Regions from separate parts of the Desulfofarcimen acetoxidans DSM 771 genome, predicted to be linked through region 3. Evidence: riboswitches for the same ligand, from Rfam matches in the RefSeq annotation. Region 3 holds a riboswitch; each other region holds the start of a gene.
What was found. A riboswitch is a leader RNA that binds a small molecule or an ion and turns the genes downstream of it on or off. The one in region 3 is predicted to bind cobalamin.

Region 1 (4,826 bases), 210 kb from region 3:
CACGGGAAATTCGCGCCCGCCTGTTTAAAGAAATCGAGAAAAATGTGAGTATGAGAGTGGAAGAGACGGCAGACACCGATGTCTTTGTAGTGAGCGGCAGAGGCGAACTTCACCTGTCTATATTAATAGAAAATATGCGGCGTGAAGCTTATGAATTGCAGGTATCCAAACCCGAGGTAATCTATAAAAGAGAAGCAGGACAGCTTTTAGAACCCATGGAACTGTTGGTTATTGATATTCCAGAAGATAAGATGGGCCCGGTAATGGAGATGCTGGGTGTACGCAAAGGTGAAATGATCAATATGATCAGCCAGAGCGGGGGACAGCTTCGCTTGGAATTCAATGTTCCGGCTCGGGGTTTGATTGGTTTTCGTTCTCATCTACTAACAGAAACCCGCGGTCATGCGGTGATGAATCACACCTTTAACGGTTACGAGCCTTTTAAGGGGGAAATGCAAAGCCGCTATCAGGGAGTTTTGGTGGCGCTGGAAACAGGAGAGGCTACAACCTATGGTCTTTATTCGGCACAAGAAAGAGGCACACTGTTTATTACACCGGGCACAAAAGTATATGAGGGCATGATCGTTGGTGAGAACAGCCGTGAACAGGATCTGGAAGTGAATGTATGTAAAAAGAAGCATTTGACCAATATGAGATCCAGTACAGCTGAAAACGCATTAAGATTGGAAGAACCCAGGCACTTTAGTTTAGAGGAAGCGCTTGAGTATTTAGATGATAATGAGTTGCTGGAAATTACGCCTTTGAGCCTGAGACTGCGCAAAAAAATATTGGACAAAGACAACCGTTACAAGGCCAATAAAAATTCTAAACCGGCATGATATGAAGGAACCGCATATCTGCCGGTTTTTTTTAGGGAAATTATAGTTGAAATGAATCCATGGATAAGTTAAGGTTAGTACTGCATAATTTTCAATGAGCATGAGTTCCTGTGACTGCAAGAAAGTCGCCTTAAGGCGGCTTTCTTGAGATGAGAGGGTTTGTGAAATTTTCGACTTTATATAATACAATTAACATTAATTTTACGTCCGTATAAGGTTAGCTAATTGCTTTTTAACATAAATCTGCTATTATATAAGTAAGAGTTGAATAATTAATGATTAGTGAATGGAGGTGTTATTTAGATGACCAGGGAATTAATTGAACGGATTTTGAGAGATGTCGGTTTGGAAAGCTTGGATGAGATTGAAACTGAAGAAGAAGACATGGAATGGTAAGACAGGAACTAAACTGGGGGGTGATTGTTATGGATATGCAAAGCTCTGTTAAGTAGGTCGGCACCACTGACAAAAGTGTGTGCCGGCCTTTACTTTTTACTCTAGGAAATTATGCCTATTAAGCATCCTTTTCACTTAAGTAATTAGTTAGTGCTTCCCGGATTATGGCTGTCAATTGTTTTCCACTCTTTTCTCGGTAATTATCTAATTTAATTTTTAATTCCGGATCAATTCTTACGGTCAACCGTGCATATTTATCTTTAACCATTATTAAACACCTCCTAAAATATGATATTAGTGGAATGATGTGGTTGTGATTAATAAATTATAAATTTTTTGTATTGACATCTTTTTTATATGGTGATAAACTATTTATACATAAAAAACTAAATAATGATTATCTGTCAGGTACCTTTAACAAGGATAATAGGGAAACAGGTGTGAGTCCTGTACGGTCCCGCCACTGTAAATGGTGAATTTGTTTTCGAAAAGCCACTGTAGGTATAAAAACTTATGGGAAGGCGGAAACAAATGATGAGCCATAAGTCAGGAGACCTGCCTGTCATTTTATACATAATTGGCCTTTCGGTGTAGAAGGTAATGTAGGTAACAATGTTATTGATACATTACTCTAGTCAAGCGGCTGGGGTTTTATAATTTATAAACCTAATTTTTCTAAAAATTTTACCCATCCTGTCTTTTTTTAGATTTCCCGGTATATATTTAAATACCGGGATTTTTTTTTGCTATTTATAAGTAACTTTTTTATTAACTTAAACCTTACCAAAGTCTATATCATGTTATAATAAAGTTAGTATAAATCTTCCTTTCAAAGATATAGTATAACTTAACAATATCAGGAGTGTGGTAAAATTGGAACGTGAATTAACTTTAGAACTGGTTAGGGTGACGGAAGCTGCCGCTCTGGCTTCAGCCCACTGGATGGGAAGGGGTAAAAAAATGGAGGCTGATGAAGCCGCTACCAATGCTATGCGAGATATGTTTGACTCGGTAGCCATGTGCGGTACGGTAGTTATCGGAGAGGGAGAGATGGATGAGGCTCCTATGCTCTATATCGGAGAAAAAGTTGGCTGTGCATGTTCCCCGAAGGTAGATGTAGCGGTTGATCCTCTGGAAGGTACCAATATACTGGCTAAAGGCCATCAGAATGCCATGAGCGTAATTGCTATTGCTGATCATGGCAATCTTCTGCATGCACCGGATATGTACATGCAGAAGCTGGCTGTGGGACCCAGGGCTGCCGGAAAGGTTCATATTGATGATCCTATAGAGAGAACCTTGGAAATAGTGGCAAAAGCTAATAATAAACGGATAAGTGACTGTACCGTTATGATCTTGGAGCGCCCCCGCCATGAGAAATTAATCGAAGCGGTACGCTGTGCCGGAGCCAGGGTAAGATTAATTGGAGATGGTGACGTGGCGGCAGCTATTAACGTTGCTTTTGATTTTACCGGTATAGATATTTGTGTTGGCAGCGGTGGTGCCCCGGAAGGGGTTATTGCCGCGGCTGCGCTGAAATCTCTGGGTGGAGAAATGCAGGGACGTTTACTTCCTGAAAGTGAAGAAGAATATAACCGGTGTTTAAAAATGGGTTTAAGCGATCCGGTGAAAATACTGTATATGGATGATTTGGTTAAGGGTGACGATGCTATATTTGCCGCTACCGGTGTAACTGACGGTGAACTGTTAAAAGGCGTTCGTTTTTTAGGCGGGGATCGGGCTGAAACTACCTCTCTCGTGACCAGAGCTAAAACAGGTACTGTTAGAACTATAAAAGCTATTCATTATTTGCCGAATAAGCCTAATCTGGCACATGAGTGTTTTACTAATAGTTATATAATTAGATAGGGTTAAAATATCAAATTTGATTTGTAGAAAAAAGAGAGCAGATTCCGATTCGGTATCTGCTCTCTTTCTTAGGCTTTGTTGAAAATCCTGGCCGTTTTGGCCGCTAAGTGGCCTAATTTAGGTATTCTCCCCAGTTCCTCGGCGGTTAGAATACCACCTAGTATTACCGTTAAAGCATAGATAGCTGCTCCGATAATAATACCTGTGATTGTGGCCATTCCGTTGCTTTGGGTGTATGTAATTACTAGATGATAAGACTCCCACACGCAGGCTGCCATTAATAAAGTGGCCAGACCGGGTTTAACAATAGTTGCTTTAAATTTAAAATTAAAGCCGACATACTTGGCAATAGTAGCAATATTGAGAGTTGATGATATAACAAACATTATTACCTGGGATATTGCTGCTGCTCTGATTCCTAATGGACTTGGGGTGAGGTAATAAGTAAAACCAATTTTAAAGATTATCCCAACTAATAAATTTCTGACCGGAATAGATATTTTGCCTATTCCTTGGAGCACTCCGGTAGTTACCAGGTGTATTGACCAGAATACGATGCTGAAAGCTACATAAGCAAGGGGAACGCCCGCCGGCTCATTGTTAAATATAAAAAGGGTCAGGTGAGGGGCCAGCACGAACAGTCCCGCTGCTGCCGGCAGTGCAAAAATGGTAGCCAGCCTTACACCCTGAGCAGCTTGCTGCCTGATTTTTTCATAATCTTTAATTGCATAGGCTTCAGCTATAGATGGAACCAGGCTCGTTCCCATTGACAGGGCAAAGGCAATGGTGATATTTATAAAGGACATGGCCATCTGGTTAAACTGCCCATAAAAAGCCGTGGCCTGCTGTTGTGTATAGCCTATTAATTGCAGGCGGTCAATAATCAGCTTATTGTCTATGATTCCTGTTATAGACAGAGCAACACTGGCAAAGGAAATTGGCAGAGCCGTGGCAAATATTTCTTTAAAGATATCCCAGTTCGAGTTCTTGGCCTTAGTGGTAACTGTATTTTGCCACTCTTTGAAATTATGCCGTTCCCTCCAGTGGTAGTAAAGCATAATCATGGCAGCTAATACGGCACCCGGCAGGGCTCCTAAATTGGCTCCGGCTGCTGCTATAGCCAGTCCCTTGGGTAATAGAAGGTAACTTAGAGTGACCGTGCCAATAGCCAGCAGTACCTGATCTGCTATCTGGGAGACGGCAACTACTGTCATGTTCTGCATCCCCTGAAAAAGGCCGCGGTAGGCGGAAGTGGTGGCGGCAAAAAAAACTATAGGTGCCACAGCCCTGAGCCCGTAAAAACTGTCCGGGGTAGCCACAATACCTGTTTCCACCAGCCACTCGGCGCCGAAGAACAGTAGAAAAGAGAAAGATAAACCGATGGACAGCATAGCGGCCCGCGCCAGCTTAAAGGTTGTATAAGCGTCCCTGTACTGGCCGGAAGCAATTTTCTCAGAAACCAGCCTGGCCACTGCTACGGGGATGCCGGCAGTGGAAATGGTGAACAGAAGATAGTAAAATTGATTGGGTATTGCGTAAATGCCCAATCCTTCATCACCCAGCATGCGACCCAGAGGAATTCTGTATGCTGCTCCTAAGAACCTGATTAAAATACCTGCTGTAGTGAGAATTAATGCTCCTTTTAGATAAGATTGCTTGTTGACACTTATACTCATATAATTTTGCAACCTCTTTTAGATTTATACCTGGATGCTTGACTTA
Region 2 (4,826 bases), 450 kb from region 3:
CCACGATACCGATAGTATTCTTACTCGTGACCTCCCCAACCATGCTCACTTTCATGGCCATAGTTTTGCCCCATATAATCGTTCGAGCTTGTGTGTCCATTATGATAGCTATGACCTGAGGCGTTATAGGTTGATATGGATTTTTTTATCTGCGGGGTCGGTGTAGTGGTCTGTAAGGTACCTTTGGCAATACTTGCGTTACTGTAGCTGGTATGACTATTGTCGTGCTTATAACTTGTAGTAGTACTATTGGCAACAGGTACTGTTTTAATCTGTGAACCCAGTAGCGCCTTTTTATTGTTTAAGTCGCTGTTTTGAGTCAGGTTTTGAGCTGCCACACTACTGGCAGAATTTTGTGAGGTTACAGTTGCCAATTTAGGTGTATTTATGTGTTCTGTTGGGGCTGCAAAGACTAATCCTACTGTAGGAATACCTACAGCAAGAATTGTTACAGCAGAAATCCATTTAATTTTTTTAACAAGTTTCATAGGAATACCACCTTTATTTTTTTGTTTGGAGAACTAGGCTTGGCCCTGTATCTCCATCTATTAAGTTATGCGAATTTTAAGAGGGGATTTTGGTAGTACTCCAGAAATTATTCTTTTTTAAAATATGGCAAAAAAGTTATAATCCTTCAAGCTGTAAATCTTTTCATTTTCTATACAAATGCTTTTTATGAGATTTTGTATAGATTGAGGATCAATTCTCCAGAGACAAAGTCATCGAATTATTTCTTCAATAAAGTGTTAAGCCTTTCTAAACCTATTTCCGGTTCGTTATTTTGTTCAGCTACCCAATCATATAATTTTTTAATAGCCTCCCCGGAAAAAATAATTTCTTTTGCTTTACGGTAGCATTCTTCTAAGCTATTATTACAGTTTACTAAATACAAAATTAATGCTGCATTAAGACAAACAATATCAGACCGGGCACCTTCTTCCTCTCCCTTTAATACAGCAAGAAAGCGTAAAACTTCCTCTTCTCTATTTTCTGAAGGAGCCAGTAAATGCATTTCACTACGTTTAATCCCTATATCCTCAGGAGCAAATGAATACATAATTATTTCACCGTTTTCCCTAAGCTCAGCAATAATTGTATGACCCAACGTGGAGGCTTCGTCCATCCCTTTAACCTCATCTTCAGCCAATCCATGTACAACAACAGCTTTCTTATAACCTATCTCACGCATAACTTGTGCAACAGGTTTTACGAGTTCTTTTGAATAAACCCCTCGTACACCATAGCGAGGTAAAGCGGGATTGGATAAAGAGCCTGAAATGTTTAATATTGTACCAAAAGAAATTTGTGAAAGCACCCTTCCTAAAGCCTGAGGATGTACTTTGGGGCTCATTCCATTAAAAATACCTATGCCGGCTTTTTCGATACTCTTTTTTACAATCTGTGGACTGCATTCTACATCCACACCCAGTTTTTCTAAAATATCTATTGTTCCACACACTGAGGTTATCGCCCTTGCCCCATGCTTGGCCATCCTGATTCCGGCAGCCGCAGCTATAATAGAAGCTGCCGTACTTATATTAAAAGTTTTTATTGTATCCATCCCGGTACCACAATTATCAACCAGCGGTTCAGGAACATCAGGAATAACTTTAACGGTATCTAACTCATAGATAGCTTCCCAGCACCCGGCAATTTCCTCAACCGTTTCTCTTTTTGATGTTAATGCAGCTAAAAAAGCACCCTGCTGCATTTCAGATTGCTGGTTTAACAGTATTTGAGAAAATGCTTCTTTTGCTTCATGCCGGGATAAATCTTCTTTATTTATTAACTTAGTAATAATATGACCAAATTCTTTAGCTTGCTCAATAAGCATATTAAATCCTCCATTATTCAAAATTTATAACAATTTTCATTTCCTTCATATCAGCAATCATTTTTATACCGGATATAACTTCTTCCAACTGGATACACCGGGTGATCATATCTTTAACCTTCACCTTTTCTGTTACCAGCATTTCCACGGCAGTTCTGTTGTGCAGTGAAGAACAACCATAAGCCCCGTAAACCCTGAGTTCTTTATAGTGAATAAGATTAAAATCTACTTTTATGGAACCGAAATTCATCATTAATCCACTAAAAAAACCAAATCGGCCTCTTTTACTTAGCATGGCCAGACCTGTACCGACAACATCAGGGTCCGGACAGCACGGAATAACGACATCTGCTCCCCTTCCACCGGTAACTTCCATAACTTCTTTAATAGAATTAGTTTGTAAAGGATTTACACAATAGTGAAATTCTCTATTTTTAGCGATAGCTAACCTGTTTTCATTAATTTCTATAAGAATTACTTTATTTGCACCTCGGGCAACAGCCAATTTTGCATTTAGAATACCCAGTGGTCCTGCGCCAAAGATAATTACAATATCACCAAGACCAACCTGTAAACTTTCCTGCATATTAATGCTGCATGCCAATGGCTCTGTAATAGCAGCTTCTTGAAAAGACAATTCTTCGGGAATTTTGTTTAGCACTCCGCAGCTTACGCCATTGTTAGGAACTAACACATACTCTGCAAAACCACCATCGTAATGAAAGCCCATTATTTGCACATAATCACACATATGATGCAATCCTTGAAGACAATAACTGCAGCTCCCACAAGGTAAACCAGGAGCCACCTGAACCCGGTCTCCTAATTTAACTTGAGTTACGCCTTCACCCATTTCAACAACAGTACCGGCTATTTCATGACCTATTATTCTAGGTAAACGTAAATCCCGCTGGCCATACATATAGGCCTTCATATCAGTTCTACACATACCACAGACCCCAACCTTAATTAACACCTCCCCCTGCTTACATTTTGGTGTTGGTACATTCGTTATCCGCAGCTTATTAATCCCTTCCAGCAATGCAGCCTTCATATCATCCTCTCCTTTGGAAGTTAACCTAATTTTCCTTTGAATATCTCCTCATTTTCTGAAGATATATAAACAAAAAAATCCACGCCAAAAAAATGGCGTGGATTTCCAAGTCCTCACCTAAGCTAACCTTATACTCGAGGCAGCATAGAATAATTTCAGGCAGGTCTCCTGACTTAGGTTCATCACCTTTAATGCCCCTTCCCCCATAACGGAGTGGTTTATGGCACTGGCTCCCCTTCACAGTGGCGGGTCCGTCCGGGAATTGCACCCGGTTCCCTATTCTTCCTTTGTAAAGAACACCTGAAACCTAAAATAATATCAAGTTATTACCAATATTATAATTCTTAATTTTTTGACCTGTCAAGAATAATATTCAAAAGCATAGGCACAAACTGGGGGAGGTTCATTGTGTCACCTCCTGTGTCACCCCGTCCTGTTAACGACTTTTGGTGGCATAGACATATCCTTTTAGGAATTCGACCCATGTAGAAAATATTTTCCTACGATCTAAGAAAATCATAGTACATTTTATAAATTGAAAAAATTTAAACTATTTTGCTCAATTAAGGTCATAAATCATACTTTTCTTATATCAGAGAAAAGATTAATATTAACTAGTGTGACAAAGATGTCGCATTATCATTCTATCCAAGGTGTGACATCGCCGACACACTTTGGATATTTTGCGTTAATTTAATGGGATTAATAATAGTATAGTCGTTCTAAAACTATACTTTTAAAATTAACAAAATAGCGGGGGAAAAAATGGCTAAATTATCTACAATAAAAGAAACTCGAGCAAGAGATGTTCGATATGAAGCTAAAACTACGGTTAATAAAGGTCTATTAATATTACTAATGCTGCTTTTTATTGGTGCTGCATTAGTGTTGATACCTAGTATAAATCATAATGTATCAACAGGCATATCAGCAATTAATTCTCAAGGCGGTCAAGTGAATCAAGACTCTATACAGTACAGTACAATTTTTGATACGCTAAAATATGAGCGTTCTATTCATATCCTGGCCATGCTGCTTGTAGGTTTCGGATTTCTTATGGTTTTTGTAAGACATCATGGGTATAGTTCACTCACAGCAACCTTACTTGTTGTAAGTGTAGCCATACCTATGTACACGATAATAAAAAGTTTTGGAGGAGAAGGTTTTAGTAAACCCACAATAAGCATAGATACACTTCTCTGTGCAGAGTTTGCTGCTGCAGGTTTACTTATTGCGATTGGTGCTCCACTTGGACGTTTGAAAATGGATCAATATATTATAATGGGCATATTATTTGTACCGGCTTATATACTTAATGAATGGCTGATACTTGATAGTGGTATGTTTAAGGGATTTCTTGATACTGGTGGCTCAATAATAATCCATGCTTTTGGTGCATATTTTGGGTTGGGAGTAATTACGAATACCTTATCTAAATTTAAAGGTGATGCTGTATGTGAAAGCAATATAAACTCGAATTTATTTTGCATGCTGGGTAGTATGGTTTTGTGGCTCTTTTGGCCATCATTTACAAGTGCAATTGTAGCTCCTGAAAGAGTTGTATTAACTGCAATAAACACGATTTTTGCTTTATGCGGTGCAACTTTAGCAACGTATATTTTTACGAAAATAATTAGGGGCAAAATTGAAATTGCAGATATTGCAAATGCTGCACTTGCAGGTGGTGTTGCGATAGGTTCAACTTGTGACATGACGACTCCAGGTTACGCAATGCTAATTGGAATCGCTGCGGGGGCATTAAGTGTAATTGGTTATACTACTATAGCACCCCAACTTGAAAAACTTATAAGAGGAACCGATACATGTGGAATTAACAATTTACATGGAATGCCCGGACTACTAGGCGGTGCGGCAGCAATATTTATAACTGGGAAAGCTGGAACTCAATTATCGGCAATAGTTGTTACTGTTTGTATA
Region 3 (4,826 bases):
GAGTGCCGACGGAACCATGCAGGTCCCGATCACTGTCAGCGGTGGCACCTCCGAAACAATCTACAACCTTGGCCTGATCCGCGAAACCAAGTCCGATACCCCCGTGATATATATAAACCCCCTGCCCGCGGTTTATGTGTTCACCGAGACACCAAGCCCTCTTACGGTAAGGGCGGCAGCCTACGCGGATGTTTCCTACCAGTGGTACGTGAACACGGAGGACAGCACCGAGGGCGGGCAGAAGATTGACGGCGCGGAGAGCGCGTCCTATATACCGGAATTGGAGACTGTCTCATCAACTAAGATTTACTATTACTACTGTGTGGCAACGAATAACACAACAGAGGATTTTGCCGTCAGCAAAACGGCCGCCGTAACCGTTATGCCTGACCCGACGCCGGTGATAACACGGGAAAATGCCGACGGCAGCCCGTTGCCGGCGCAGTATTATGAATATAATGTAGGCGACACGCCTGTGGGAATGAAGGTCGAGACCACTTCCGTTGCGGAGGGCGGCTACTTTTTCTACACCTGGAATTGTCGCTTGATCAGCGGCTCGGTCACTACCAAGTCCGGACCGGATGAAAAAAATGTGTGCTTGCCGTACATGAATTCGGATGGAGAAACTACTTACTTCTGCACGGTAACCCACGTCATAAACGGGAAAGCATACACGGCGGACAGCGAGGACTTCATTGTAAGGGTTTATGAAACATCCGCAAAGATGCCCTATATAAGCTCGCAGCCCTCCGGCACGTCTTATCAGCTGGGAGAGACGCAAATTACGGACCTTGAGATCGGGGCAATGGTTATAGCCGGGACTATGAGCAATGAAATTTCCTATCAATGGTATTCCAGCACTGATGGGGAAACTTATGCGCCGATAGAGGGTGCAACCGGTTATACCCTAACCCCGAGCATATTGGACACGGCGGGTGTCATCTATTATAAGTGCACGGTTACTGATAATTTCACCAGTTTAAGCGGCAAAACATATACCAGCTCAATAGATTCCGCAGTCGCAGTCATTCGATTCATAGGCGGATTCGGCCAATGGAACGGCAGCGGTAAGCAAGACGATCCTTTCCTGCTGGAAGATGTGCAGGATATTGAAGAGCTTCGCGAATTGGTCAATACCGGCACAAGCTTCGCGGACTACTATTTTAAAATGAACGCGGATATTACCCTGCCGGACGGCTGGGTGCCCGTAGGTTCTGTTAAGGAAGGTTCCGCCAACGAAGGCGCCGGAGCCAATATTAATCCGTTTTCCGCGAACTTTGACGGCGGCGGACACACGATCACCATACCGGCCGGCGGCAAGCCGCTGTTTGGGTATGTCAGGCTGGCGACGATAAGCAACCTGCAGATTTACGGGACCGAAATTGCCGGAGCGGCATTGATTGATAATTATACAATTGACTACGGCCCCGGCGGTCAGTACTCTGATGTGCCGGCGTATACGGCGGATATTAAAAACGTTACGCTTAAATCAGGTTCCAAAACGCTCGGCTCCGGCTTGGTCAACGGAAACGGGTCCGGGGAGAACAATATATATTTCACCGGATGTGTTGTCGAATCCGGTGTTACCGTCGGTTATGACAAGAGCAGGTCCAATGTCGGCTCGCTAATCTCCAGCCTGAACGGCAATATTCTCAACTGCGTCAGCTATGCGGATGTATACGGGACTAACCATGTGGGCGGACTCGTGGGAGAGAAGGGGCAATCGATGGGCTACTGCACTGTTTGGGACAGCGCCTTCCATGGAACCGTTACGGCAAGCGGCCAATTCGCAGGCGGGATCATGGGCAGCGGATATTTGGCCGGTTCGGCGCCCAACAGCCCCTGTGTATCCATTCAGAATTGCTCCGTTACCGGAACCGTTACGGCTTCGGACTATATCGGCGGGGTCTTCGGTGGTGAAGGCGGCGTTTCTGAGTGCTGGGAAAACGGTATTGGCTATATTCAGAACAATTATTTCAGCGGAACGCTTACGGCAACTTCCGGCAATGCTGCTCATGTAGGCGGAGTAATCGGCTACATGCACTCGCTGGACCGCTACAATATTATTTCCAATAACTACTATATGGAAGGTTCCGGGGTGGACAGTGGCATAGGAGCTGTGGCTGCCGTTGACAAATCCACCGGGCTTTACAGCCGCGGTGATGACCCCACAGGCGCGGACGCGGACAAGCTTACTAAATCATTCACGTCCGGGGAACTGACCGACGGGACTCTGCTCAGCGTGCTGAACGCGGGAATAAACAGCAGCGGGAACTGGACGGCCGGTTTCGACGGGAAGCCTGTAGTTGGAAGCACACGTCATATTCTGATGATTACGGTCGACGGCATCCAAAGCAACCGTTTTTCGTCCAACGATATAAACGACATTTATACCAAGAACATTACGGTACTTTACAGCGACAGGTCCACACAGTCGGTCAGCGCCAATGGTGCGACGGTTGAGGGCTTTAATACAACGTCCACCGGTTATAAAACCGTTACGGTAACGCTGCAAAACCACACCTATATTTTCCGGCTTCAAGTTACTACTGCCACAGGCGCAACCGGCAGTGATCTGAACAGCGACGGAAGTGTTAATGTGCAGGATCTGATCCTGGTGGGCCAGCATATTGGTGAGAGCGGTACCCCTGGCTGGATTGATTTTGATCTTAACAGTGACGGCACTGTGGATGTATTGGACATGATCCTGGTGGGCCAGCAATTTACAGCTTGAGAGATGTTGATTAGGAAAATAATTTAAGGGCTGCCCGAGTATGTACTTCTAAAATACGGTGCAAATATAAATTAATTCCTGCACGGTCCCGCCGCTGTGATGGGGAAATGTTTCATGTACAGGCCATTGGCTGCAAACCGGGAAGGTATGAAACATTGATTAACCATAGTCAGAAGACCTGCCTGAATTGCGCACTAATCTACTCTACGAGCGATGGAAGAGGTGCTAAAGTGCTGGCAAGCTAATGATTCAGTATTTTTAGCCTCTCGGCCCTACCGGTTGAGAGGCTTTTTTATTTGTTGGCGGCTACAAACTCGGCTGATTTGCCGTTACGGTTTGTTTGGGGACAACATCCTATGGCATCAAATATTATTTCGGATTTCCTGCCGGATGTTCACTTGGGGAGGCAAATTTCAATGACATGAGAAACCTTACGGGTAGAAGCTCCCGGGCTTGTCCCGAAGCAGGTTTGCAAAGAGGGTAGTAAAATGAATTCGCCGGAGACTCAAAATATTGAATTTTTTAATGATATTATCTGTTTTAGAATCGGCTGTGAAAAAATATTCATTTCCAAAGATGAGATCATTATGTTTTCCACTAACGGAAGAAAAGTAGATGTTCATACCCCCTCATGCAGGTTCACCGTCAATATCACCCTCAATGAAATACAGAAGAAACTGGATGATACCATCTTTTTCAGGTCCCACCAGTCCTATCTTGTAAATATTAAAATGGTTAAAAAAATTTTCAGCAAGGGCGAAACGCGCTGCATTGAGTTTCGCTTGATCAGTGAAACTGCGCAAATCAGTAAGGGCAATGAGCGCAAACTATTCGAGATGGTAAGAATCATTTGAGCCACTTTTGCAGTGCAGAACCGGCTTTTATAAGTTGGTTCAAGGTGAATAACAGCAAATATCCAGTACATGCCGCAAATAAGTACGTGCCGAGTATACATGAGTAATATGAAAATTTGCTTAAAATAACTTGTATGTCTAAAAAAAAACTTGACAATGCTTTTGGCGAATATTTCATATTCTTATGTATATTATGTTGTTTTTTATATATGTACAGTATATTTTCCTGCTTATGCTTAATGAAGAACTTTTTGCTATAATTATTATAGCAGTTAAATAACTGAATATTTAATCCAAGCAAGAGTAACGGAATCGGGTTAGAGTCCCGAACGGTACGGCCACTGTAAGCCGAGCTTACTCCATCGGACAGTTGTCCGGTCCATTGGCGCAAATGCCGAGAAGGAGGAGAAAAGCGTTGAAGCAAGTCAGGAGACGACTCTTGCATTAGATTGGCCCCCGGAACCGGGCTGGATAAAAAACCGTATCCGCCGCTTAATTGCGTGCGGTTTTTTTGTTGCATTAACTTTGCTGTGTATATGGAAGGGGTGATGCGTATGCTTGTGGATTGACAGGCACAAGCACGAGCGGCGTTTGTAGAAGGATTGAACACTGGGGATTGGAAAATTAAAATTTGCTAAAGGGGGTTTTTGTATTGTTTAAGAAACGTACAATAATGCTGACCATGATCATGGTTCTCGTCATGGTTCTCAGCTTTGCCGGCGGCGCCTTTGCCAATGAATATCCTAATCTCACCACGTATGACGGTGTGCCTTTCACTGCAGATGTAGATGCAAACGATGCTAACGCACAAACTGTTGAATTGTATGCCGCTCCGGCCGATGCAAGTTGGATGCCGTATTGGTTTGATAATGAACAGGATGCAGAGGATGTCGAGTGGGCTGTTGTCGGTGGCAGTGTCAGCGGCGTTACGGTGGCAGAACAAGCTCCGTTTTATGTAGACGAAGACTTTTATTATGCGTATGCCGTTGTCACCGTTGCTCCGGGTACCAATCCTGGAACTGCCAGTATTGTAGCCAGTACGCCGGAAAGTGCCTATGTCAATTTTACGGTAGTGGTGAATGGCCCCACAGCTGACCCCTACGATGACACTGCCGATGTGAACTTTGAGGTCTATAATTCAAACGGCGCTTTGCTGTCTTCCGGGGATGGCAATGTGCAGGGCAATGACTTTTACTCTGGCAGGTCCTTTGTTACGGCCATGGATGGCGTGGTGCGGA

Region 1: linked by a shared signal. The riboswitch ahead of glpX (class II fructose-bisphosphatase) and the one ahead of DTOX_RS09700 (LytTR family DNA-binding domain-containing protein) in region 3 are both predicted to bind cobalamin.
Region 2: linked by a shared signal. The riboswitch ahead of DTOX_RS07725 (zinc-dependent dehydrogenase) and the one ahead of DTOX_RS09700 (LytTR family DNA-binding domain-containing protein) in region 3 are both predicted to bind cobalamin.

What each region holds. Positions count from the first base shown of each region.
Region 1 covers NC_013216.1:1,894,530-1,899,355, forward strand. Annotated here, with positions in the region: gene typA (translational GTPase TypA) at 1-839, shown strand, start outside; gene DTOX_RS22105 (ribbon-helix-helix protein, CopG family) at 1,354-1,503, opposite strand; cobalamin riboswitch at 1,625-1,812, shown strand; gene glpX (class II fructose-bisphosphatase) at 2,109-3,104, shown strand; gene DTOX_RS08780 (putative polysaccharide biosynthesis protein) at 3,173-4,780, opposite strand.
Region 2 covers NC_013216.1:1,657,680-1,662,505, reverse strand. Annotated here, with positions in the region: gene DTOX_RS07735 (hypothetical protein) at 21-488, opposite strand; gene trpD (anthranilate phosphoribosyltransferase) at 728-1,834, opposite strand; gene DTOX_RS07725 (zinc-dependent dehydrogenase) at 1,848-2,888, opposite strand; cobalamin riboswitch at 3,030-3,207, opposite strand; gene DTOX_RS07715 (ammonium transporter family protein) at 3,654-4,826, shown strand, end outside.
Region 3 covers NC_013216.1:2,103,020-2,107,845, forward strand. Annotated here, with positions in the region: partial or broken gene DTOX_RS25300 (cadherin-like beta sandwich domain-containing protein) at 1-73, shown strand, start outside; gene DTOX_RS09695 (dockerin type I domain-containing protein) at 137-2,734, shown strand; cobalamin riboswitch at 2,721-2,934, shown strand; gene DTOX_RS09700 (LytTR family DNA-binding domain-containing protein) at 3,223-3,588, shown strand; cobalamin riboswitch at 3,873-4,043, shown strand; gene DTOX_RS09710 (hypothetical protein) at 4,220-4,826, shown strand, end outside.